One region of the Pseudomonas sp. KH_027 genome, then DNA from elsewhere that is predicted to be linked to it. Evidence: riboswitches for the same ligand, from Rfam matches in the RefSeq annotation. Region 1 holds a riboswitch; each other region holds the start of a gene.
What was found. A riboswitch is a leader RNA that binds a small molecule or an ion and turns the genes downstream of it on or off. The one in region 1 is predicted to bind cobalamin.

Region 1 (7,479 bases):
GATACAGGTGCTCATGACCTGCGCGATAGAGGTTGGAGTCGGCGAAATCCTCGGCCGCCAGCACCCGCCCGACCAGGATCAACGCCGTGCGCTGGAAGCCCTTGGCCTGCACCTTGGGCTGGATGTCGGCCAGGGTGCCGCTGACCCAATCCTGATCCGGCCAGCTAGCGCGGTGCACCACCGCCACCGGGCAGTCGGCGCCGTAGTGCGGTAGCAGTTCGGCGACTATCTTGGGCAAGTGGCTGATACCCAGGTGAATGGCCATGGTGGCGCCATGGCGCGCCAGGTCCGGCAGCTGTTCACCGGCAGGCATCACGGTTCTGCTCGCATAGCGGGTGAGAATCAGGGTTTGCGAGATGCCCGGCAACGTCAGCTCGCTTTCCAGCAGCGCCGCACAGGCCGCGGTGGCCGTGACGCCTGGAACGATCTCGAACGGGATCTGCAGCCGCCGCAGCAGACGAATCTGCTCGCCGATGGCGCCATACAGCGACGGGTCACCGGAATGCACGCGGGCAACGTCCTGGCCACGCTTATGGGCCGCCTCGATCAGGGCGATGATTTCTTCCAGATGCAGTTCGGCGGTATTGACCAGCAACTCGGCACGATGACCGTCGAGCACGGCCTCGGGCACCAGCGAGCCGGCGTAGAGGATCACCGGGCAGGAGCGGATCAAGCGTTGCCCCTTGACCGTGATCAGCTCAGGGTCGCCGGGGCCGGCGCCGATAAAATAGACCGTCATGGGTCTCTCCTGAATCGCTTAGTGAACACTTATGCGCGACGAACGCAGGCCAACGCAACGCTGGCGCTGGCGCTGCTGTGTTTGCTGATCGACAGTTCGGCCGGGCCTCCGCCGACCCTCTCCGCCTGCGCCAGCGCACAGGCTTCGGCCACCCCGGCGCTGCCGGTGACGCGCAAGGCGATGGCAGAAGGCTGCGTCAGGCGGCTGTCGAATGCCGCCAGCTGCGCGGCAGAGAAAAACGCCAGTGACACCCCCAGGCTTTGCGCCAAAGCCAGCAAGCCGGGCTCGTTGCGTTTCTGCTCGATGCTGGCCAGCCCGCTGACATCCGCCAGTTGCAGGCCATGGGCCTGCAGCGTCTGCTGCAACAGTTCAAGCAGTTCGGCTTGCGCGCAACCACGCCGACAGCCGAGGCCGGCAATATACAGCGGGGCCTTGCTCATGGTCGCGACGCCGAGGCTTGAGCAACGAAAAACCCGCTGACGGCAGCGCCGCCAGCGGGTTCGCAAACCACCGGCCGAGGGCCGGAGCGGTGACTCACGCCGCGCTGGAACCAGCGAAGCGGCGATACAGCCAGGCCGAGAGCAACCCCAATGCCACCCAGAACAGTGCATTGGTAATCAGCGAGGCCCAGATGAACTGATGCTCCAGCGCTTGCGGCGCCAGGCTCGCATGCACCTCGGGCTGCGGCGCGCCGATCAGATGCGGCACCAGCAGCACTGCCAGGCCGACGATACGCAACGGCCAATGCCGCCCGAACGCGATCAGCGCCAGGCCCACAGCCGTGGCCGTGGCCGTGCCGATCCACCAATACTGGCGCAGCGCCAGATCGGCGGCGGCAGTGCCCGGCAATTCCGGCGGCAAGCCCAGCGACGGCGCCAGGCTGAACGTGGCGAAACCACCCAGGCCCCAGAGCAGGCCTTCCCAGGTGCGACCCGGCGTACGCAGGCTGTACAAGCCCGCCAGCATCAGCGCGAAGCCGACCGCGACCACCAGATTGCCACCGGTGGTGGACAGCACACGCTGCCAGCCATCTTCCGGCGCCCAGGCCTCGGCGCTGTGTTCATGAGCGGCAACGCCGGCCGCATGCGCATGCTCGGCGACCTGTTCGGTGGCCGGTGCACTGTTTTCGAAGGTTTCCGCGGTCAGAATCAGCGGGGCGACCCAGAAGCTCTGCAACAGGGTCAGTAAAAGTGCTGCCAGCAGCCCGCTGAAGCCGGCCGTCTGCGCGATGCGCTTGATCATGGCAAACCTCTCAGTGGCACGGGAACGCGGCGCTGTGACGGGTATCGTGGGCAGCGTTATGCACCGCCTCGATATGCGAAAAGCCGGCGAAATACACCAGCAACGCACCCAACAGACCGGCACCGATGGCCAGAACCAGGCGTTGCGAGAGCGAGGCGCTGGCCTCGGCAGAATGTGTCAGGGTGCTTGTGGACATGATCGTTCCCTCTGTACTGGAAGTGAAAACCTAGCAGAAGGGAACGCACGAGGAGCCGAAATGCGGGCGCATTCAGACTTCCGGCTTGCGCCCGCCCACCGCGGGTTTGCCAAACTGTAATGATTCAGGCCGGTCTCCGGGCTTGCGACGACTGTGATTCACAGTGCCATGGGACTCGCCTTCCCATACCTCGCGGCACAGTGGCTGTACGATCCCATCATTCGCTTACCGTTGCGGGGGCAGCGTCGGACTAGCCGCAGGGGCGCACCGACTTCCCGTTTCACCTTGCGCACGACCGCGCAAGACACCTGAAACAGCCCTTCTAGGACATCACGGAACGCTGCCGAGCGTCAACTTCGGCGCACAGGGCGCAATCGGCTATCCTCTCCCATTTATGGGAGAGGGCCGGGGGAGAGGGCCGCAGCGAACACCGTTCACCAGCTGATTTGACCCGACTCCAAGCACTGCGTAGCCTTGCCGCTTCGAGGTTCTCTGCGCTGAATACGCGTCAGAGCTAAGAGGGAACATGGACAAATGCCATGGCTGCCCCCGCAACTGTAAGCGACTTGATCTCTTCCAATGCCACTGCCGTACGCGGGAAGGCGAAGAGAGGGGCCCCTGATTAGGGCGCGGGGCCAAGTCGCGAGCCAGGAGACCTGCCTCGAACTGCTGTGTACGACAACCGGGCGGGGTGATCCGGTGGCGAATTGCTGATGCGGGCCCGACTCTCGGGTGCACCAGGCTCGTCACGCATGCCCGCCGATCCGATTTCGCTTCGATCCGAACAGGGCTGCGACGCATGAAAAGCTTGGCCAAACTCCCCGTCACCATCGTTACCGGCTTTCTCGGCGCCGGCAAAACCACCCTGCTCCGGCACATGCTCAACAATGCCGAAGGGCGACGCATCGCGGTGATCGTCAACGAGTTCGGCGAACTCGGCATCGACGGCGAAATCCTCAAGCAATGCACCATCGGCTGCAGCGAAGAAGAAGCCGTCGGCCGTGTCTATGAGCTGGCCAACGGCTGCCTGTGCTGCACCGTGCAGGAAGAATTCTTCCCGGTCATGCGCGAGCTGGTGGCACGCCGTGGCGACCTCGACCAGATCCTCATCGAAACCTCCGGCCTGGCCCTGCCCAAGCCGCTGGTGCAAGCCTTCAACTGGCCGGAAATCCGCAATGCCTGCACCGTCGACGCGGTGATCACCGTGGTCGACAGCCCGGCCGTGGCCGCCGGCACCTTCGCCGCCTTCCCCGACCAGGTCGACGCCCAGCGTCGCGAAGACCCGAACCTGGACCACGAGTCGCCGCTGCACGAACTGTTCGCCGACCAACTGGCCAGCGCCGATCTGGTGATCCTCAACAAGGCCGACCTGCTCAGCCCCGAAGCCCTGGCCGCGGTGCGCGCCGAAGTCGCCGAGGAGCTGCCACCCGCGGTGAAAATCATCGAAGCCCGCAGCGGCGAGCTGCCGATCGCGGTGCTGCTGGGCCTGAATTCGGAAACCGAGCTGCACATCGACGCCCGTAAGACCCACCACGATCTGGAAGACCACGAAGAGCACGACCACGACGAGTTCGACTCCTTTTCCGTCGAACTGCCGGAAGTCGAGGAAGCCCTGCTGCTGACCGTCCTCAATGGCCTGGTGGCGCGCCACGGCGTGCTGCGCATCAAGGGCTTCGCGGCGATTCCCGGCAAGCCGATGCGCCTCTTGATCCAAGGCGTGGGCAAACGCTTCGACAAACACTTCGACCGTGCCTGGCGCAGCGACGAAAGCCGCGTCAGCCACCTGGTGATCATCGGCCAGGAGCTGGACCAGGCGGTTATCCGCAACGAGCTGCGTACGGCGTTGGCATGAAGCCAAACACGCTATCGCTCTTGCTTTCGCCCCCTCTCCCGCAAGCGGGCGAGGGATGCAAAGCCGCCGAGTCCCCTTAGCCATGCACCTGTTGCGCACCCAGCCCGGCGGTTTCGTCCCCGCCGACGGCATCGCCCATCTGGCGCAGACCCCCGCCGATGTCGTGATCCTCTGCACCGGCGACTCGCACCTGTCGCTGCTGGCCGAGGCGGCGCGCGATCTACCGGCTAACTACCCGAGCCTGCGGCTGGCCAGCCCGGCACAGTTGCAGAACCATGCCTCGGTCGACCTCTACGTCGAGGAAGTGCTGCAGCATGCCAAGGTCATTCTGATTTCCGTACACGGCGGCCTCAGCTATTGGCGCTACGGCATCGAACGCCTGGTCGAGCTCGCGGAACGCGGCGCGCAGTTGATTCTGGTGCCGGGCGACGACAGCCCCGACCCGGAGCTGACGGCGTTGGGCAATGTCAGCGCCGAGCAGGCTGAACGCCTCTGGCAGTACCTGCGCCAAGGCGGGGTGGACAACGCCCGGCAGCTCTATCACTACCTGGCCAGCACCTGGCTGGACGGCCACTACCGCTGGATCGAACCGCAGCCGCTGCCGCGCGTGGGCGTTTATCACCCGCGCCAGGCCAACGCCGGGCTGCGCCATTGGCAGGCGGATTGGCTGACCGGGCAGCCGGTGGTCGGCCTGCTGTTCTACCGCACCCATGTGCAGTCGGCGAATACCGCGTTTATCGACGAATTCTGCCAGCGCCTTAGCGCACAGGGCCTGAATCCTCTGCCGATTGCCGTCGCCAGCCTGAAAGAAAGTGCCTGCCTGGCCGTGGTCGAAGCGCTGCTTGATCAAGCCGACGCGAGCCTGATCATCAACACCACCGGCTTCGCCCAGTCCAACCCCGAGGCACCGAACCTGCGCCCGTTCCGCCGCAACGTGCCGGTGCTGCAAGCCATCTGCGCGCTGGACAACCTGCCGCTCTGGCAAGCCAACCCGCAGGGCCTGGGTTCCCGCGACCTGGCCATGCACATCGCCCTGCCCGAGCTGGACGGGCGGATCATCACCCGGCCGATCAGCTTCAAGGGCCTGGCCTGGCGCAGCGAGCGCAGCCAGAGCGACGTGGTCTGCTACCAGGCCGAACCCGGACGGATGGACTTCGTCGCCGAACTGGCGCGCCGCTGGATCGAGCTGGCGCGCCTGCCGAGTGCGGACAAGCGCATCGCCCTGGTGCTGGCCAACTACCCGACCCGCGACGGCCGTATCGGCAATGGTGTCGGCCTCGACACGCCTGCCGCGGCGCTGAATATCCTCCGCGCCCTACAGGTCGAGGGTTACCCGGTGCAGGACCTGCCCGCCAGCAGCACCGCGCTGATCCAGCAGTTGCTCGGCGGCGTCACCAACGATTTCGACAACCTCGACCTGCGGCCCTGCCACCAGAGCCTGGCGCTGGACGACTACCAGCGACAGTTCGCCCGCCTGCCCGCCGCCAATCAGCAGGCAGTGCGCGAACGCTGGGGTGAGCCTGAGCAAGACCCGATGTTTCGCGGCGGGCGGATGATGGTCGCCGGCCTGCGTTTTGGCCTGACCTTCGTCGGCATCCAACCGGCGCGCGGCTACCAGCTGGATGCCAGCGCCGTGTACCACGACCCCGACCTGGTGCCGCCGCACGGCTACCTGGCGTTCTACTTCTGGCTGCGCGGCTCCTTCGGCGCCAACGCCGTGGTGCATGTCGGCAAGCACGGCAACCTCGAATGGCTGCCGGGCAAAAGCGTCGGCCTCTCGGAAACCTGCTGGCCGGATGCGATCCTCGGGCCGCTGCCCAACGTCTACCCCTTTATCGTCAACGACCCCGGCGAAGGTGCCCAGGCCAAGCGCCGCACCCAGGCGGTGATCATCGACCACCTGATGCCGCCGCTGACCCGCGCCGAAAGCTACGGCCCGCTACGCGATATCGAACGTCTGGCCGACGAGTATTACGACGCCTCGCTGCTCGATGAGCGCCGCGCCAGCGAGTTGCGCGGAGAAATCCTCACCCTGGTGCGCGCCACCCAGCTCGACCGCGAACTGCACTTGCAGATCAACGAAGACCCGAACTCCTGGCTGCCACAACTGGACGCCTATCTGTGCGACCTGAAGGAATCGCAGATCCGCGATGGCCTGCATATCTTCGGAGAGTCACCGAGCGGGCGCCTGCGCCTGGATACCCTGCTGGCGTTGCTGCGCATCCCTAGGGGCGATGGCCGCGGTGCCAATGCCAGCCTGCTGCGCGCCCTGGCCAAAGACCTGCAACTGGGTTTCAACCCGCTCAACTGCGAGATGGCCACCCCCTGGAGCGGCCCGCGCCCGGCGCAGTTACAGGGGCTGAGCGACGAGGCCTGGCGCACCCAGGGCGACACCCGCGAGCGCCTGGAGCTGTATGCGCTGCACCTGATCGAGGCGACCTTGCTCGGTACTGCGCTGGAAGTCGGCAACGAGACCGCGCCGGTGCTCGATGCGTTGCGCAACCAGGTCGCACCGACACTCGACGCCTGCGGCCCGGCGGAAATCGCCGGGCTGCTGACCGCCTTGCGCGGCGCCTTCGTGCCCGCCGGCCCCAGCGGCGCACCGAGTCGCGGGCGGCTGGACGTACTGCCGACCGGGCGCAATTTCTATTCGGTAGACGTGCGCAACCTGCCGACACCGACCGCCTGGCGCATCGGCTTCCAGTCCGCCAGCCTGCTGCTGGAGCGCCACCTGCAGGATAACGGCGACCACTTGCGCCAGCTCGGCCTGTCGGTGTGGGGCACGGCCACCATGCGCACCGGCGGCGACGACATGGCCCAGGCCATGGCCCTGCTCGGCGTGCGCCCGGTGTGGCAGGCCGGCAGCCAGCGGGTCGAGGACTTCGAGATCCTGCCGCTGTCGCTGCTCGACCGCCCGCGGGTGGACGTGACCCTGCGGGTTTCGGGCTTTTTCCGCGATGCCTTCAGCAACCTGATCCGCCTGTTCGACGCCGCCGTGCAGGCGGTGGCCGAGCTGGATGAACCCGAGGACATGAACCCGCTGGCCGCCCGCGTGCGGGTCGAACGCCAGCGCCTGCAAGCCGAAGGTCTGGACGCAAGCGAAGCCAGGCGCCAGGCCGGCTGGCGGGTGTTCGGCTCCAAACCGGGAGCCTATGGCGCCGGGGTGCAGAACGCCATCGAGGAACGCCTGTGGCAGACCCGCGCCGACCTGGCCGAGGTTTACCTGAACTGGGGCAGCTACGCCTATGGCGCCACCGACAGCGGCACGCCGGCCCGCGAGCAGTTCGTCCAGCGCCTGGAGCGCCTGCAGGCGGTGCTGCACAACCAGGACAACCGCGAGCACGACATCCTCGACTCCAACGACTATTACCAGTTCCAGGGTGGCATGCTGGCGGCGGTGGAAACCCTGCGCGGCGCCAAGGTCGCCAGCTACCACGGCGACCACAGCCA
Region 2 (7,479 bases), 1.3 Mb from region 1:
AGGTGGTCAAGGAAATGCTGCTGGAATGGGAGCGCAAGACGCCCGGCCGCACCGAGATCATGTTCCGTGCCCTGCAGAATGTGATTCCCTCGCAGCTGGCCGACCGTAACCTGTTCGACTTCGCCAGCCTGCGCATCGATGAAAATGCCACGCCGCGCTTTGTCGATGTGATGAATCTCTGATCGTTAACCTGCCAGGACTGCCTGAGGGGAATGGATGCGCGATTACAAGTGGCTCAATGAATACTGCCTCAACCGCTTCGGCTCCAAGGCCGCGCTGGAAGCCAGGCTGCCGCTGCCGAGAGCCGCGAGCGAGTTGCGCGGCATTAGCGATGACCGCTACCTGTCGTTGATCGCCCTGCGGGTGTTTCGCGCCGGGCTCAAGCACAGCCTGGTGGATGCCAAGTGGCCGGCCTTCGAGGAAGTATTTTTCGGCTTCGCCCCTGAGAAGGTGGTGTTGATGGGCGGCGAACATCTGGAGCGGCTGATGCAGGATGCGCGGCTGATCCGCCACCTCGGCAAGCTGAAAAGCGTGCCGCGCAACGCCCAGTTCGTGCTCGATGTGGCCAGGGAGCGGGGCGGCTTCGGCGCGCTGATCGCCGATTGGCCGGTGACTGACATAGTCGGCCTGTGGAAGTACCTGGCCAAGCACGGCAGCCAGCTCGGTGGATTGTCGGCGCCGCGCTTTCTGCGCATGGTTGGCAAGGACACCTTTATACCGACCGACGATATGGTCGCGGCATTGAAGGCCCAGGAGATCATCGAGAAGGCGCCCACCAGCCTGAAGGAGCTTGCCGCCGTGCAAGCGGCTTTCAATCAGTGGCACGCAGAAAGCGGCCGGCCCCTGTGCCAGCTGTCGGTAATGCTGGCGCACACGGTCAACCACTGATCAACTGACGTTGGTCGAGCGAGGAGGCAGGGATGGACGCTGCAATTCAGCGAGTCGGCCAGGCGCTGCAGGACGCCGAACGCATCCTCGTCATCAGCGGGGCGGGACTTTCCGCCGACTCCGGTCTGCCGACCTACCGTGGGCTTGGCGGCTTGTATAACGGCCTGACCGCAGAGGGGCTGCCAATCGAGGCGGCGCTCTCCGGGCCGATGCTGCAACGCGACCCGGCGCTGTGCTGGAAATACCTCGCCGAACTGGGCAAGGCCTGCCTGGGCGCCAAACCAAACGCCGGTCATTACGCCATCGCCGAACTGCAGCGACGCAAGCCCGGCTGCTGGGTGCTGACGCAGAATATCGACGGCTACCACCGCGCGGCGGGCAGCCCGGTGCAGCGCCTGATCGAGATCCATGGCGAACTGGCGCCGTTGTTCTGCCAGTCCTGTGGTGTCGAGAGCGCCGAGCTGGCGCCGCATCTCGAACGGCCGCTGCCGCCGAAGTGCGCGCAATGCGGCGGCATCCTGCGCCCGCCGGTGGTGCTGTTCGAGGAAATGCTGCCGGAGCAGGCCATCGCTACGCTCTACGCCGAACTGCGCAAAGGCTTCGATCTGGTGCTGGCGGTCGGTACCACGGCGAGCTTTCCATACATTGTCGAACCGCTGATGCGCACCCGTCAGGCCGGAGGCTTTACCGCCGAAATCAACCCGGTTGCAAGCGACCTCAGCCAGGTGGTGGACGTGCATTTGCGCGGTAGGGCCTTAGATGTTTTACCGAGACTACTGAGTCACATTCAGGCCAATTAAATTTGCATATGGGGGTGATGGAAGGCATAGTCGCCGCTTCTTAAGAATTCGTCACGGTCGTGCCCATGCTAAAGCGCTTCGCACCCCTCGTGCCTCTCGCACTCTCATTCTTCCTGGTCGCTTGCGCCGGCTACTCGCCGAAGCCGCAGGTCGCCGAAGTTCCCCAGCAGGTTATCGAAGAGCAAGCTGCCGAGCCGTTGCCGGATTTTGCTCAGGACAAACCCTACGAATTGCCGACCTTTGCCGACAGCATCCTGGCTCACGGTCTGTCGCTGGTGGGTACCCGCTACCGTTTCGGCGGCAGCTCGGTTTCGTCCGGCTTCGATTGCAGCGGCTTTATCGGTTACCTGTTCAAGGAAGAGGCGGGCATGAGTCTGCCGCGCTCCACCCGCGAAATGATCAACCTCGATGCACCGCTGGTGGCGCGTACCGAGTTGGAGCCTGGCGATCTGGTGTTCTTCGCCACCAACGGTCGCGGCCGCGTCAGCCACGCCGGCATCTACCTCGGCGATGATCAGTTCATCCATTCTTCCAGCAGCCGCAGCGGCGGTGTGCGGGTCGATAGCCTGGGCGACAAGTACTGGAGTCGCACCTTCATCGAAGCCAAACGCGCCTTGGCGCTGGCGTCGGTCAGCCGCAGTCCGCTGCACCGCTAGCCAATATTGAGTTCGGCCGGCGCGAGCGCAAAGCTTGCGCGCGCTGGCAGCTCACGGCAGAGTAGAGCGCATTCAGCATCAGAGCCGCCTCGCTTATGCCCGCCACGGCCCGTCTCGTCCTCGTCGTACTCACCGCGCTGCTGACTGCCTGCGCAAGCCAAACGCCCCCTCCAGAATCTGTTTTCCGCTCCCCGCTCGAGCAAACGGGCGCCGCCGATGACGTGCTGTTCCGTGCCTTGGGGCTGGTCGGTACGCCTTACCGTTACGGCGGCAATACCCCGGACAGCGGTTTCGACTGCAGCGGCCTGATCGGTTATGTCTATCGCGATGCCGCCGGCATCGCCTTGCCGCGCTCGACCCGCGAGCTGATCGGCATGCGTGCGCCGAATGTGCGGCGTGATGCGCTGCAGTCCGGCGACCTGGTGTTCTTTGCCACCAGTGGCGGCGGCCAGGTCAGTCATGCCGGTATCTATGTCGGCGAAGGGCGCTTCGTCCATGCTCCCTCCAGTGGCGGCACCGTGCGCTTGGACAGCCTGGCGACGGCCTATTGGCAGAAGAGCTACCTGAATGCCAAGCGCGTGCTCAGCCCCGCCAGTCTTGCCCGCAGTCCCTGAGCGGTATGCGCCCATTCACTTAGGAGTGCTGCATGACTGGCCGTACCCTTAACCTCGACGATGCGCTGTACGGCTACCTGCTGGATGTTTCCTTGCGTGAAACGCCACTGCTCCAGCGCCTGCGCGAGGAAACCCAGGCCTTGCCCATGGCGCGCTGGCAAATCGCCCCGGAGCAAGGCCAGTTCATGGCGCTGCTGGTCAAGCTCACGGGTGCCCGGCGCTTGTTGGAAATCGGCACTTTCACCGGCTACAGCGCCCTCTGCATGGCCGCCGCCATGGCCGAAGACGGCCAACTGATCTGCTGCGACCTGCCCGGCGACTACAACGCCATCGCCCGCCGTTACTGGCAGCAGGCCGGCGTGGACGAGCGCATCGACCTGCGATTGGTGCCAGCGCTGGAAACCCTTGGCCTGCTGGAGCGAGAAGGGCAGAGTGAAAGCTTCGACCTGATCTTTATCGACGCCGACAAGGCCAACTACCCGGTTTACCTGGAGCATGCCCTGGTGCTGACCCGGCCTGGCGGCCTGATCCTGTTCGACAACACCCTGTGGAGCGGGCGTGTGCTGGAACAGGCGCCCGACAGCGCTGACACCCGCGCCATCCAGTCCCTCAACCGCCGGCTGAAAAGCGACCAGCGCCTGGACCTGTCACTGTTGCCGATTGGCGATGGTTTGACCCTTTGCCGTAAACGCTGAGCACCGCCAGGGCGCAAGAACGACATGCAGCCACATGCCTGAACCCATCCGCCTGCCGCCCCAAGCCGAAGCCTGTGAACTTTGCGCCCGGGTGTTGCCGCTTACCCGCCATCATCTGATTCCCAAGGCTCTGCACGGTAAAACCTATGTGCAGAAACGCTTCGCCAAGACCGAGCGCATCACCGCCACGCTTTGGGTCTGCCGCGCCTGTCACAACCATATTCACGCCACCTTCAGCGAGAAGGAACTGGCGCTGGCCTACAACAGCCGTGAAGCGTTGCTGGAGAACGCCAGCATCCGTGCGTTTGCGCACTGGCTGGGGAGCAAGCCTGCGGGCTTTATGCCCAAACGTTGAGCCTGTTGCCGCACCCAGCCAGCAATCGGCCTTGGGATTTGACGCTCCAGTGCCAAGCCTCTACCCTGCCAGCCTTGCTTCAGGTGCCCCGCTAAGGGGTGAAACAGGGAAGCCGGTGCGTTTGTCGCTGTTTATTCAATCAACAGCCTGGCCAAACCATTCCGGCGCTGCCCCCGCAACGGTAGGCGAGCCAAGAAACCGCTTTTTAACCACTGTGCCTGGCACGGGAAGGTGCGGTTTCCAGAACACCGGTTCTTCAGGTGTTCCGCTCGCAAGCCCGGAGACCGGCCTGTCGCAGTCCACGGCATCGCGGAGGGCGTTGTCTGGCGTGTGGGCCGCTGCATTGTGGCCGGCGCGTCTGTCGTTCTCCGTGTGCCTTACCCTGCCTGAGTCGTGTGGGCGTGAGTGGCGCAGATCCTGTCTTGATGAATATGCCTTTGCTGGTCCCGGTGTCGTCGATTCGTTCGGCGCTGGCGAGCATTCTCCCACCGTGCGGTGGGCGCTATTCTTTCTCGTCACCGTGCTTCTACAGTCTCTTTCGCGCTTCCAGCGGTGTTTTGGCAGCCTTCAACGTGCAGCAAGGTTCTGAGGTGAAACGATGAGCGAGTCAGCAGAAAGAGACGCCCGCCACAAGGCTCGCATGGAGCGCAAGAAGGCCCTGGTCGACGAAAAGATCGCCCAGGCCCAGGACGAATACGGCCTGTTGCTGGTGCATACCGGCAACGGCAAAGGCAAGAGCAGCTCGGCTTTCGGCATGGTGGCCCGGGCCTTGGGCCATGGGATGAAGGTCGGCGTGGTGCAGTTCATCAAAGGCGCGGCCAGCACCGGCGAAGAGCGTTTTTTCCGTCGTTTCCCCGAAGAGGTCAGCTACCACGTGATGGGCGAGGGCTACACCTGGGACACCCAGGATCGTCAGCGCGATATCGACAAGGCGGTGGCTGCCTGGGCGGTTGCCAAGCAATTGCTGAATGACCCGGAGATTGGCCTGGTGGTGCTGGATGAGCTGAATATCGCGCTCAAGCACGGCTACCTGCCACTGGATACGGTGCTGGCCGATATCGGCGGGCGCCCGCTGTTGCAGCACGTGGTCGCCACCGGTCGCGGTGCGCCGCCCGGTTTGATCGAGGCGGCGGATACCGTGACCGAAATGGGCCTGCTCAAGCATGCGTTCAAGTCCGGGGTGAAGGCGCAGAAAGGGGTGGAGTTTTGAGGTTTTTCGTCTGCGTTCAAGTAAATGAGTTAGCTGTTGTAGGAGCGGGCCATGCCCGCGAAACGGCCCATTGCGGGCATGGCCCGCTCCTACAAAGAGCTGCAGTCCGGCCCGAAGTCATACAGGGACATAGCCAATGAACTCACCCTTGCACAGGTTCCCCGTATGAATTCGGCACGCCAATGCCCGGCACTGTTGATCGCCGCCCCGGCTTCCGGCCAGGGCAAGACCACCGTCACCGCCGCCCTGGCGCGGCTGCATACGCGCCAGGGCAAGCGGGTGCGGGTGTTCAAGTGCGGGCCGGACTTTCTCGACCCGATGATCCTCGCCCGCGCCAGCGCCGCGCCGGTCTATCAGCTCGACCTGTGGATGGTCGGCGAGGTGGAAAGCCGTCGCCTGCTCTGGGAGGCCGCCGGCGAGGCCGACCTGATCCTGATCGAAGGGGTCATGGGTCTGTTCGATGGCACGCCGTCTGCCGCCGATTTGGCGCGGCATTTCGGTGTGCCGGTGCTGGCGCTGATCGACGGCTCCGGCATGGCCCAGACCTTCGGCGCCATGGCCCATGGCATGGCCACCTTCCAGGCCGATCTGCCATTCTCCGGGGTGCTCGCCAACCGCACCGGCAGCAGCCGCCATGGCGAAATTTTGCGCGATTGCCTGCCGACGCACATTCGCTGGTACGGCGCCTTGCCGCGCAGCGCTGCGATCGAACTGCCGAGCCGCCACCTGGGCCTGGTGCAGGCCGAAGAGCTGGCCGACCTGGACGCCCGCCTGGATGCCGCCGCCGATGCCTTGGCCGCGAGTGCCGACGTTGGCTTGCCAGCGCCGGTGTGCTTTGCCGCGCCGCAGGTGCATGAGTTGCGGAGCACCGAGCCGCTGTTGGCCGGTGTGCGTATCGGCGTCGCGCGCGATACCTCCTTCGCTTTCATCTACCAGGCTAACCTCGACCTGCTGAGCGAGCTGGGGGCCGAGTTGGTCCCGTTTTCGCCCTTGCAGGATGCTGCGCTGCCCGTGGTCGACAGCCTCTATCTGCCCGGTGGCTACCCCGAGTTGCACCTGCGGCAGCTGGCGGCGAACCAGCCGATGCGCGCGGCGATTCATGCCCATCACGCCGCTGGCAAACCGATCCACGCCGAGTGCGGCGGCATGCTCTATCTGCTCGAGGCATTGACCGATAAAGATGGCGAGTGCGGCGAACTGCTCGGCCTGCTGCCCGGTACGGCGCTGATGCACAAACGCCTGAAGGCGCTGGCGTTGCAGGAAGTCGAATTGCCGGAAGGGCGCCTGCGCGGCCACACCTACCACTATTCTGAATTGGCCTGCGCGCTGGAGCCGCTGGCCCGTGGCGTCTGCCCGACTTACAAGCGCACGGCCGAGGCGGTTTACCGGATCGGCCGGCTCACCGCTTCTTATATCCACCTCTACCTGCCGTCCAATCCCCGGGCGGCGGCGGCCTTGTTCTTACCATGAGCGAGTCGATCGCATGAGCCAGCACGCTTTCAGCGACGCCGAGCGCGCGGCGGTCTACCGCGCTATTGCCGAGCGTCGGGACATGCGCCACTTCAGTGGCGGTGAGGTCGCGCCCGAGCTGCTGGCACGCTTGCTGGAGGCGGCGCATCAGGCCCCGAGCGTTGGCTTGATGCAGCCCTGGCGGTTTATCCGCATCACCCGGCCAGGCTTGCGTGAGGCCATTCATGGCCTGGTGGAAGAGGAACGGGTGCGCACTGCCGAGGCCTTGCAACAGCGTTCGGATGAATTCATGCGGCTCAAGGTCGAGGGCGTGCGCGATTGCGCCGAGTTGCTGGTGATGGCGCTGATGGACGGCCGCGAGGCCCATGTGTTCGGCCGCCGCACCCTGCCGGAAATGGACCTGGCTTCGGTCGCCTGCGCGATCCAGAACCTCTGGCTCGCCGCCCGCGCCGAAGGCCTGGGGTTGGGCTGGGTGTCGTTGTTCGACCCCGAGGCCCTGGCCACGCTGCTGCACCTGCCGGTCGGGGCCAAGCCAGTGGCGGTGCTGTGCCTGGGCCCGGTGCCGGAGTTCTACCCCGTGCCGATGTTGCAGCAGGAAGGCTGGGCCACGCCCCGGCCGCTGGCCGAGCTGGTGTTCGACAATCTCTGGGATGAACGGGCATGAGCATCGCCCTGTTGAGCGTGGCCGGGGTGGCGCTGGATGCGCTGTTGGGCGAACCCAAACGCGGGCACCCGCTGGTGGCATTCGGGCGTCTGGCCGATGCGCTTGAACGGCGCTTCAACCGGCCCTT
Region 3 (7,479 bases), 560 kb from region 1:
AGCGCACCTATAGCCTCAGTCGCGAGTACAGCGCAGGCTTTGCCGTGCCGACCAAAACCCAGTTGAGCATCGCCAAGGGAGTCGGCGGGCATTACTGGGCGGCCGGCTCGGTCGATGGCCATCCGGTGCAGTTTCTCGTCGATACCGGCGCCACCTCGATTGCGCTGAACGATGCTCAGGCCAGACTGCTGGGGATCGATTATCGAGTGGAGGGGCGGCCAACGGTGGTCAGCACCGCGAGCGGCACGGCCAAGGCCTGGCGTATTACCCTCAAGCGGGTCAAGGTCGGTGGCCTGGAAGTGCTCGGCGTCGAGGCCGTGGTGCTGGAGGGGGCGGCACCCACCGAGGCACTGCTGGGCATGAGCTTTCTCAGTCGCGTGAGCTGGCGCGAGGAGCAGGGCGTGCTGGTGCTGGAGTCCAAACTGTAAGCCAGAAGCGTCGCGGTGGTTCTAAAGATCGAACCGATTGATCTTTATGGCCAGCTATTCAGACTGACTCGCCGGCGGATGCTGCTGTTACAATGCCGCCCCTTGCGAATTTACCGCCCTCTCACCTACAGGAGCATCCGGTGCCTGTCGTATTCGTCGCCGCCTCCCAACTGCCCACCCCTTTTGCCGTGTTCACCATGCATGGTTTTCTCGAGGAGGCCACCGGGCGTGAACATGTAGCGCTGACCCTTGGCGACGTGGCCGATGGCGCGCCGGTACTCGGGCGGCTGCACTCCGAGTGCCTGACCGGCGATGCCTTGTTCAGCCTGCGCTGCGATTGCGGTTTTCAGTTGGAGGCCGCCCTGCGCGCCATCGCCAAAGAAGGCCGCGGCGTGCTGCTCTACCTGCGCCAGGAAGGCCGTGGAATTGGCTTGCTGAACAAAATCCGCGCCTATGAATTGCAGGATGGCGGCGCCGATACCGTCGAAGCCAACGAACGCCTGGGTTTTGGTGCCGATCAGCGCGACTATGGTATCTGCCTGCCGATGCTCGAACACTTGGGCATTGGCTCGCTGAAGCTGATGACCAACAATCCGCGCAAGCTGAAAGCCTTGGCCGGCATGGGTATTCCGGTCTCCGAGCGCATGCCGCTGCAGATCGAGCACAATCCGCACAACAAGCACTACCTCGCGACCAAGGCCGGCAAGCTCGGCCACCTGCTGGGCAACCAGCACCAGGGCGAGGCCGAGGAGAACCTGTGACCCGCGCGCAAGTGCGACGGCGGCTGGCGCTGCTCTGGTGGCGCCAGGTCGGCCTGGCTCTGGCGCCGCTGTTCGTGCTCAACCTGTTGTTCGGCACCGGCAAGACGCCCTCGGGGCTGGCGATGCCCTTGTTCATTGCCGGGCTGGCGTCAATGTTCGTCAGTCTGCCGCTGTTCAGTGCCTACAAGCGCGTGCTGATCGCCACCGAAAAAGCCCTGGATACGCCCGCTGAGCCCGCGGCCTGGCTGGAGCTGGAGGATTGCCGGCGGCTGGCGTTTCTCGGTGCCGGCTTGCCGGCCTGGATTGCCGCCATTGCGCTATTCGCCGGCCTGGAGGCGATCCCGCTGATCCTGCTGGCGCTGTCCAGCCTGGTGCTGCTGTACCTTTACCGCATCCCTCGCCAACTCGGCTGATGGCCCGCCTGCTCGCCTGTCTAGTGCTTGTGCTGGCCTGGCCGGCGGTGGCGTACGAGCGGGTGGTCAGCCTGGCGCCGTCCCTGAGTGAACTCATGCTGGAGCTGGATGCCGGCGAGCTGCTGGTCGGCGTGCTGGACGGTGGCGAGCGCCCGGCCGCGCTGGCGCACCTGCCCTCGGTCGGGCGCTATGGCCAACTCGAGCTGGAAAACCTGCTGGCGCTCAAGCCCGACCTGGTGCTGCTCTGGCCGGACAGCATCAGCGCCAGCCAGCGCGAGCAACTCGAGCGCTTTGCTATTCCCATCTATGTGGCCGAACCTCGCGGTCTCGATCAGTTGGCCGAGCAGTTCAGCACGCTCGGCCTGCGCATTGGCCGTGCCGAGCGTGGCCGGCAACTGGCCGCGGACTTCCGTCAGGGGCTCGCCGAGCTGCGCCAGCGCTACCGGCGCGAGCCGCCGTTGCGGGTGTTCTACCAGGTGTGGAACGCGCCGCTGTACACCGTTGGCGGTACGCAGATCATCAGTGCCGCGCTGCAGGTCTGCGGCGCGCAGAATATCTTCAGCGATCTGACTCTGCCGGCACCGCAGGTGAGTGTCGAGGCCGTGCTGGCCCGCGATCCGCAGGTGATCATCGCCGGTAGCGACGCCGAGCTGGCGCAGTGGAAGCGCTGGCCGCAACTCGCCGCGGTGCGCGATGGTCGGTTGTGGACAGTGCCGGACAAAGGCCTGGAGCGCCCCAGCTTCCAGATGCTGGAGGCCACCCGCCAGCTATGCGAGGTGCTGGCGCGAGTGCGCTGAGGCGATAGGGGCGGCCCGATTGCTTACAGGTCTGGTGTCCAGGTGATCCCCAGCAGCAGTGCTCGGCCCTCTTCCTGATAGGCGTAGTTCACTCGCTGGTAGGCATAGAGCGTGCGACTGTAATCCTTGTCCAGGACATTGCTCAGTTTCAGATCCAGCGTCACTTCGTCACTGGCGTGCCAGCTGCTGCGCAGCCCGAGCAGGCCGTAGCCGGAGATACGCTGCAGGTTATCGATGTCATCGTAGCTAGAGCTAACGACCTGCCATGTGGCACCGAAACCATAGGCACCGAGCTGGCGGTCCATATCCAGGTTCAGCGTGCGCCGAGCTTGGCGCGGCAGGGTATGCCCACTTGCCGTGTCGCGTGGGTCGAGCAGGCTGGCATTGACCGAGGTGCGCCAGCCCAACACATCCCGTTCGAGGCTGAGCTCCAGCCCTTGCAGGCGCGCAGTGTTGAGGTTGACCGCGCGGTAGATGAAGTTGACCGGGTCGTAGAGCTCGGTGCTGATCAGGTCGCGTACCTCGTTGCGATAGGCCGCCAGGCTCCAGCGTGTTTGCCAGTGCTCGCCCCGCAGCTGCACCTCGTAGTTGCGTGAATGTTCGGGCTCGAGATCTGGATTGCCGATGTAGCCATTGCCGTCGTCGGGCCAGTACAACTCGTTGAAGGTCGGCGCGCGGAATCCTTCGCTGTAGGAGGCGATCAAGTCGATGGCGGTGTCAGCCAGGGGGACGGTCACCGCCGTATTCCAGCTGTTCTGGTTGCCGAACTGCTGGTTCTGATCATGACGCATACCCAGCTCCGTGGAGAACAACTCGCCCTGGAAGCGGTGTTGGATGAATGCCGCTTGGTTCCAGCGGCTTTGCTGGTCGTAAGGGGTGGAGCTGTGCAGTTGGTCCTCATACCAATCGGCACCGAGCAGCAGGCTGTGGCTGTCGCTCAGTTGCAGGGTGTTTAGCCAGTTCGCAGCGTCGCGATAGGTGTTGAACACGCTGTGTTCATCGCTCAGCTTGTCTTGGCTATGTTGACGATTTTCGCTGTGGCCCAGCTCCAGGCGGCTGTTCCAGGCATCGCTGAGTTGCACATCGACGTAACCGGAAGCGGCGCTCAGCGTGAAGTCGCTGTAAGGCTGCTGTGGAAAACTCTCAAAGGTGGCCATGTCGAAGCGGCCAAATGGGTTGTCGAATTCGTTGCGGCCTCGTTGGTCCAGTACGCTGAGCCCGGTTTCGAGTTCCTCGCTGAATTGGTGGCTGAGGTTGAGGCTCAGCGCCTTGTTGCGATAGGCGTCGTGGTCCGCGTCGGAGTCGAAGGAGAGCCCTGTGCGGTCGATGCCAGCGGTTTCGTCGAGGCTGGTGTTGAGGCTGAAGCGGGTCTGTTGATCGCCACCGCTAAGCCCAAGGCTGCGTTCCCAGGTGTTGTTGCTGCCAGCACCCAGATGCAGGCGCGGCTGCAGGCCTTGCTCGCCGCGGCGGGTAAAAATCTGGATCACCCCGCCAATGGCGTCGCTGCCATACAGCGCGGAGCGTGAGCCGCGCACAACTTCCACACGTTCGATCTGCTCAACGCTGAGGTATTGCAGGCTGGCACCACCATCGGATGCCGAGCCGATGCGTTGACCATCTACCAGCACCAGGCTTTGTGTATTGCTCGTGCCACGGATAAAGACTGAGGCATTGCTGCCGCGCCCGCCGTTCTGCACGACTTGCACGCCGGGTGCGCGGGCCAGAAGCTCAGTGACCGAACTGGGTTGCAGGCGATCAATATCTTCGCGGGTGAAAACGCTGGTTGCCGCAGTGGTGTCGGCCAGCGGTTCGGGCACGCGCCCGGAGGTGATCACCATGGCCGGGAGTTTCAGCGTATCGCTAGGTTTGCTGGGGGCATCGGCCTGACTGAGCGGTGGCAGGAACACTGCAGCCAGGGCGAAACGGGACAACTTCATCGATCAATCCTCAAAAGAGCGGAATACTTTTGAGAAGGGCAGGGACAAGCGCGGGAGCCGGGCAAAGGGCCGTCGGCGCTTGACGGTGATGCCCTCCGCAACACCAGTCGAATCCGCACAGGCCGGTCTCCGGGCTCTCGACTGGAAGAAGGCTCTTCCCGACCCGAGCGCCTTCCCAGGAAAACCCAGTGGCATTGATCGGGCTAGCAGCGCGTGGGCTGCGGTCGATTACCGTTGCGGGGGCAGCGCCGGGATGGCTCGTGAGACGAGCGCACCGGCTTCCCGTTTAACGTTGTTCGTACGAACAGCGCACCTTGGCGGAAAATAGAACGCGCGCACCTTAGTGCGCGCGGGGTATGGATTCAAGCGAAAGCTGAGAGGCTTAGCTTGAGCCGCGCTCAAGTTGCGCCAGACGCATGCGTACCGAGGCTTCGATGCCGGCGGCATCCAGGCCGCATTCGGCGAGCATGGCCGCCGGTTTGGCGTGCTCGACGTAATAATCGGGCAAGCCCAGGTGCAGGATTGGCGTGAGCAGGTTCTCGCGGGCGAGGAATTCGCTGACGGCGGAACCGGCGCCGCCCATCACCGAGTTCTCCTCGATGCTCACCAGCAGTTCGTGGCTGGCCGCCAGTTGGCGCACCAGGGCTTCGTCCAGCGGTTTGACGAAGCGCATGTCGACCACCGTGGCATCCAGGTTGGCGCCGACCATCAGGGCGTCGGCCAACTGCACGCCGAACGCCAGCAAAGCAACTTTTTGCCCTTGGCGACGAACTACCCCTTTGCCAATTTCCACCGGCACCAGCGCCTGTTCGATCACGGCATTCGGGCCGCTACCGCGGGGGTAACGCACGGCCGCCGGGCCATTGAACAGGTAGCCGGTGGTGAGCATCTTGCGCAGTTCGTTCTCGTCGCTCGGGGTCATCACCAGGATGCCGGGGATGCAGCGCAGGTAGGAGAGGTCGAAGCTGCCGGCGTGGGTCGGGCCGTCTTCGCCGACCAGGCCGGCGCGGTCGATGGCGAACAGCACGTCGAGGTGCTGCACGGCAACATCGTGAATCAGTTGGTCATAGCCGCGCTGGAGGAAGGTCGAATAGATCGCCACCACCGGCTTGGCGCCTTCGCAGGCCATGCCGGCGGCGAGGGTGACGGCGTGCTGCTCGGCAATCGCCACATCGAAGTAGCGCTGTGGGAAGCGCTCGCTGAAGGTCACCAGATCCGAGCCTTCCTTCATCGCCGGGGTGATGCCGGTGAGGCGCGGGTCGGTCTCGGCCATGTCGCACAGCCACTGGCCGAACACGGCGGAATATTTCGGCCCGCTGGCCTGCTTGGGCGCCGAGACGGGCGGGTTGATCGGCTCCAGCTTGGTGATGGCGTGATAGCCGATCGGGTCCAGCTCGGCCGGGGCGAAGCCCTTGCCCTTTTTGGTGATCACATGCAGGAACTGCGGGCCTTCCAGGTCGCGCATATTGCGCAGCGTGGTGATCAAGGTCGGCAGGTCGTGGCCGTCGATCGGGCCGATGTAGTTCCAGCCCAGTTCCTCGAACAGGGTGCCGGGCACCAGCATGCCTTTGGCGTGTTCTTCGGTCTTGCGTGCAATCTCCCAGGCGCCGGGCAGGCGTGACAGCACTTTCTTGCTGCCCTCGCGCATGCTCGCGTAGGTGCGGCTGGAGAGGAGCTTTGCCAGGTAATTGGACAGACCGCCGACATTGCGCGAGATCGACATGTCGTTGTCGTTGAGCACCACCAGCATGTTGGCCTTGACGTCCGAGGCGTGGTTCAGCGCTTCGAAGGCCATGCCCGCGGTCAGCGCGCCGTCACCGATGACGGCCACCGATTTGCGTTTGCTGCCCTGCAACTGAGCGGCGATGGCCATGCCCAGCGCGGCGCTGATCGAGGTGCTGGAGTGGCCGACGCCGAAGGTGTCGTACGCGCTCTCGCTGCGCCGGGGGAAGGCGGCGATGCCGTCCTTCTGCCGCAGCGTGGTCATCTGCTGGCGGCGGCCGGTGAGGATCTTGTGCGGGTAGGCCTGATGGCCGACATCCCAGACCAGGCGGTCTTCCGGAGTATCGAAAACGTAGTGCAGGGCGATGGTCAGCTCGACCACGCCGAGGCCGGCACCGAAATGCCCGCCGGTCTGCCCGACGGTGTAGAGCAGTTCTTGGCGCAGTTCGTCGGCGAGCGTTTCCAGCTCCGCCTCGCCCAGGCGACGCAGCCCGGCCGGCGTCTCTGCGGTGTCGAGCAGCGGCGTTGCGGGGCGTTCGCGGGGGATCTCGTGAAACGTCGTGGGCATCAGGCAGATCGTTATAGGTATAAAAGATGCGGCAGTTTACCTGATGCGCGACAAGCTGCCCAAGCGGGGTGATCGACAGACGCTGCGGTTACCGTTGCAGCGCCTTTTCAGGCTGGATAGTGGCGGCTGAGGAAGTCCAGCAACAGGCTGTTTACCGGCGCGGCTTGTTCGCTCTGAATCCAGTGGCCGCAGTCTGCCAGCACATGCTGCTCGAGGTTCGGCACCAGATCGACCATGCGCTTGAGGGTGTAAGCCTCCAGTTTGCCGACCGGGTCGTCTTCGCCGAGCAGGAACAGTGTGGGTTGCTGCACCTCGAGCCCGGCGAGTGATTCGGTGCTTTGCCAGTTGTGGGTGAAATTGCGGTACCAGTTCAAGGGCCCGCGAAAGCCGCGTTCGGCGAAGGTACTCAGGTACACGGCGAAGTCCGCTTCGCTGCACCAGGCGGGAAACGCTTGTGGTTCGGGCAGGCCGTCGAGCAGGCGGGCGTCGGCCGGTTGGTCCCGTAGCAGGGTCTCGCCCAGGCCGCCGAGCAGCAGGCGCAGGCTGCGTTCGATGTTCGCATCGAGCTCGGCTTCGGCCACCCCCGGCTCCTGAAAGTACAGGATGTAGTTGAATCGGCCGGCGTTGGCCTCGCGCATGATATCGATGGCCGGGCGCTTGGGGCGGCCACCGAAAGGCACCGACATGGCGCCCAGCACCTTGACGCGTTGCGGTTCGAGCAGGCCCAGGTGCCAGGCCAGCGGTGCGCCCCAGTCATGACCGACGACACAGGCTTGATCCTGGCCAAGAGCATCCATGGCGGCCTGGATATCCGCGCACAGGGTCAACAGCGCATAAGCTTGCGGCTCGTTGG

Region 2: another riboswitch for cobalamin. It lies ahead of cobO (cob(I)yrinic acid a,c-diamide adenosyltransferase); the one in region 1 lies ahead of AC3IYG_RS22295 (CbtB domain-containing protein).
Region 3: another riboswitch for cobalamin. It lies ahead of AC3IYG_RS19645 (TonB-dependent receptor domain-containing protein); the one in region 1 lies ahead of AC3IYG_RS22295 (CbtB domain-containing protein).

Annotation. Positions count from the first base shown of each region.
Region 1 is NZ_CM174470.1:4,759,196-4,766,674, forward strand. It holds gene cobM (precorrin-4 C(11)-methyltransferase) at 1-739, opposite strand, end outside; gene AC3IYG_RS22285 (cobalamin biosynthesis protein) at 769-1,179, opposite strand; gene AC3IYG_RS22290 (CbtA family protein) at 1,274-1,981, opposite strand; gene AC3IYG_RS22295 (CbtB domain-containing protein) at 1,992-2,177, opposite strand; cobalamin riboswitch at 2,288-2,504, opposite strand; cobalamin riboswitch at 2,646-2,855, shown strand; gene cobW (cobalamin biosynthesis protein CobW) at 2,977-4,029, shown strand; gene cobN (cobaltochelatase subunit CobN) at 4,112-7,479, shown strand, end outside.
Region 2 is NZ_CM174470.1:3,424,443-3,431,921, reverse strand. It holds gene ttcA (tRNA 2-thiocytidine(32) synthetase TtcA) at 1-182, shown strand, start outside; gene AC3IYG_RS16085 (DNA-3-methyladenine glycosylase I) at 217-888, shown strand; gene AC3IYG_RS16080 (NAD-dependent deacylase) at 921-1,688, shown strand; gene AC3IYG_RS16075 (C40 family peptidase) at 1,754-2,344, shown strand; gene AC3IYG_RS16070 (C40 family peptidase) at 2,440-2,958, shown strand; gene AC3IYG_RS16065 (O-methyltransferase) at 2,991-3,653, shown strand; gene AC3IYG_RS16060 (hypothetical protein) at 3,688-4,008, shown strand; cobalamin riboswitch at 4,073-4,315, shown strand; gene cobO (cob(I)yrinic acid a,c-diamide adenosyltransferase) at 4,607-5,218, shown strand; gene AC3IYG_RS16050 (cobyrinic acid a,c-diamide synthase CobB) at 5,384-6,688, shown strand; gene bluB (5,6-dimethylbenzimidazole synthase) at 6,702-7,352, shown strand; gene cbiB (adenosylcobinamide-phosphate synthase CbiB) at 7,349-7,479, shown strand, end outside.
Region 3 is NZ_CM174470.1:4,201,237-4,208,715, reverse strand. It holds gene AC3IYG_RS19665 (TIGR02281 family clan AA aspartic protease) at 1-428, shown strand, start outside; gene ribA (GTP cyclohydrolase II) at 569-1,189, shown strand; gene AC3IYG_RS19655 (MFS transporter) at 1,186-1,602, shown strand; gene AC3IYG_RS19650 (cobalamin-binding protein) at 1,602-2,399, shown strand; gene AC3IYG_RS19645 (TonB-dependent receptor domain-containing protein) at 2,423-4,336, opposite strand; cobalamin riboswitch at 4,440-4,668, opposite strand; gene dxs (1-deoxy-D-xylulose-5-phosphate synthase) at 4,719-6,626, opposite strand; gene AC3IYG_RS19635 (alpha/beta fold hydrolase) at 6,734-7,479, opposite strand, start outside.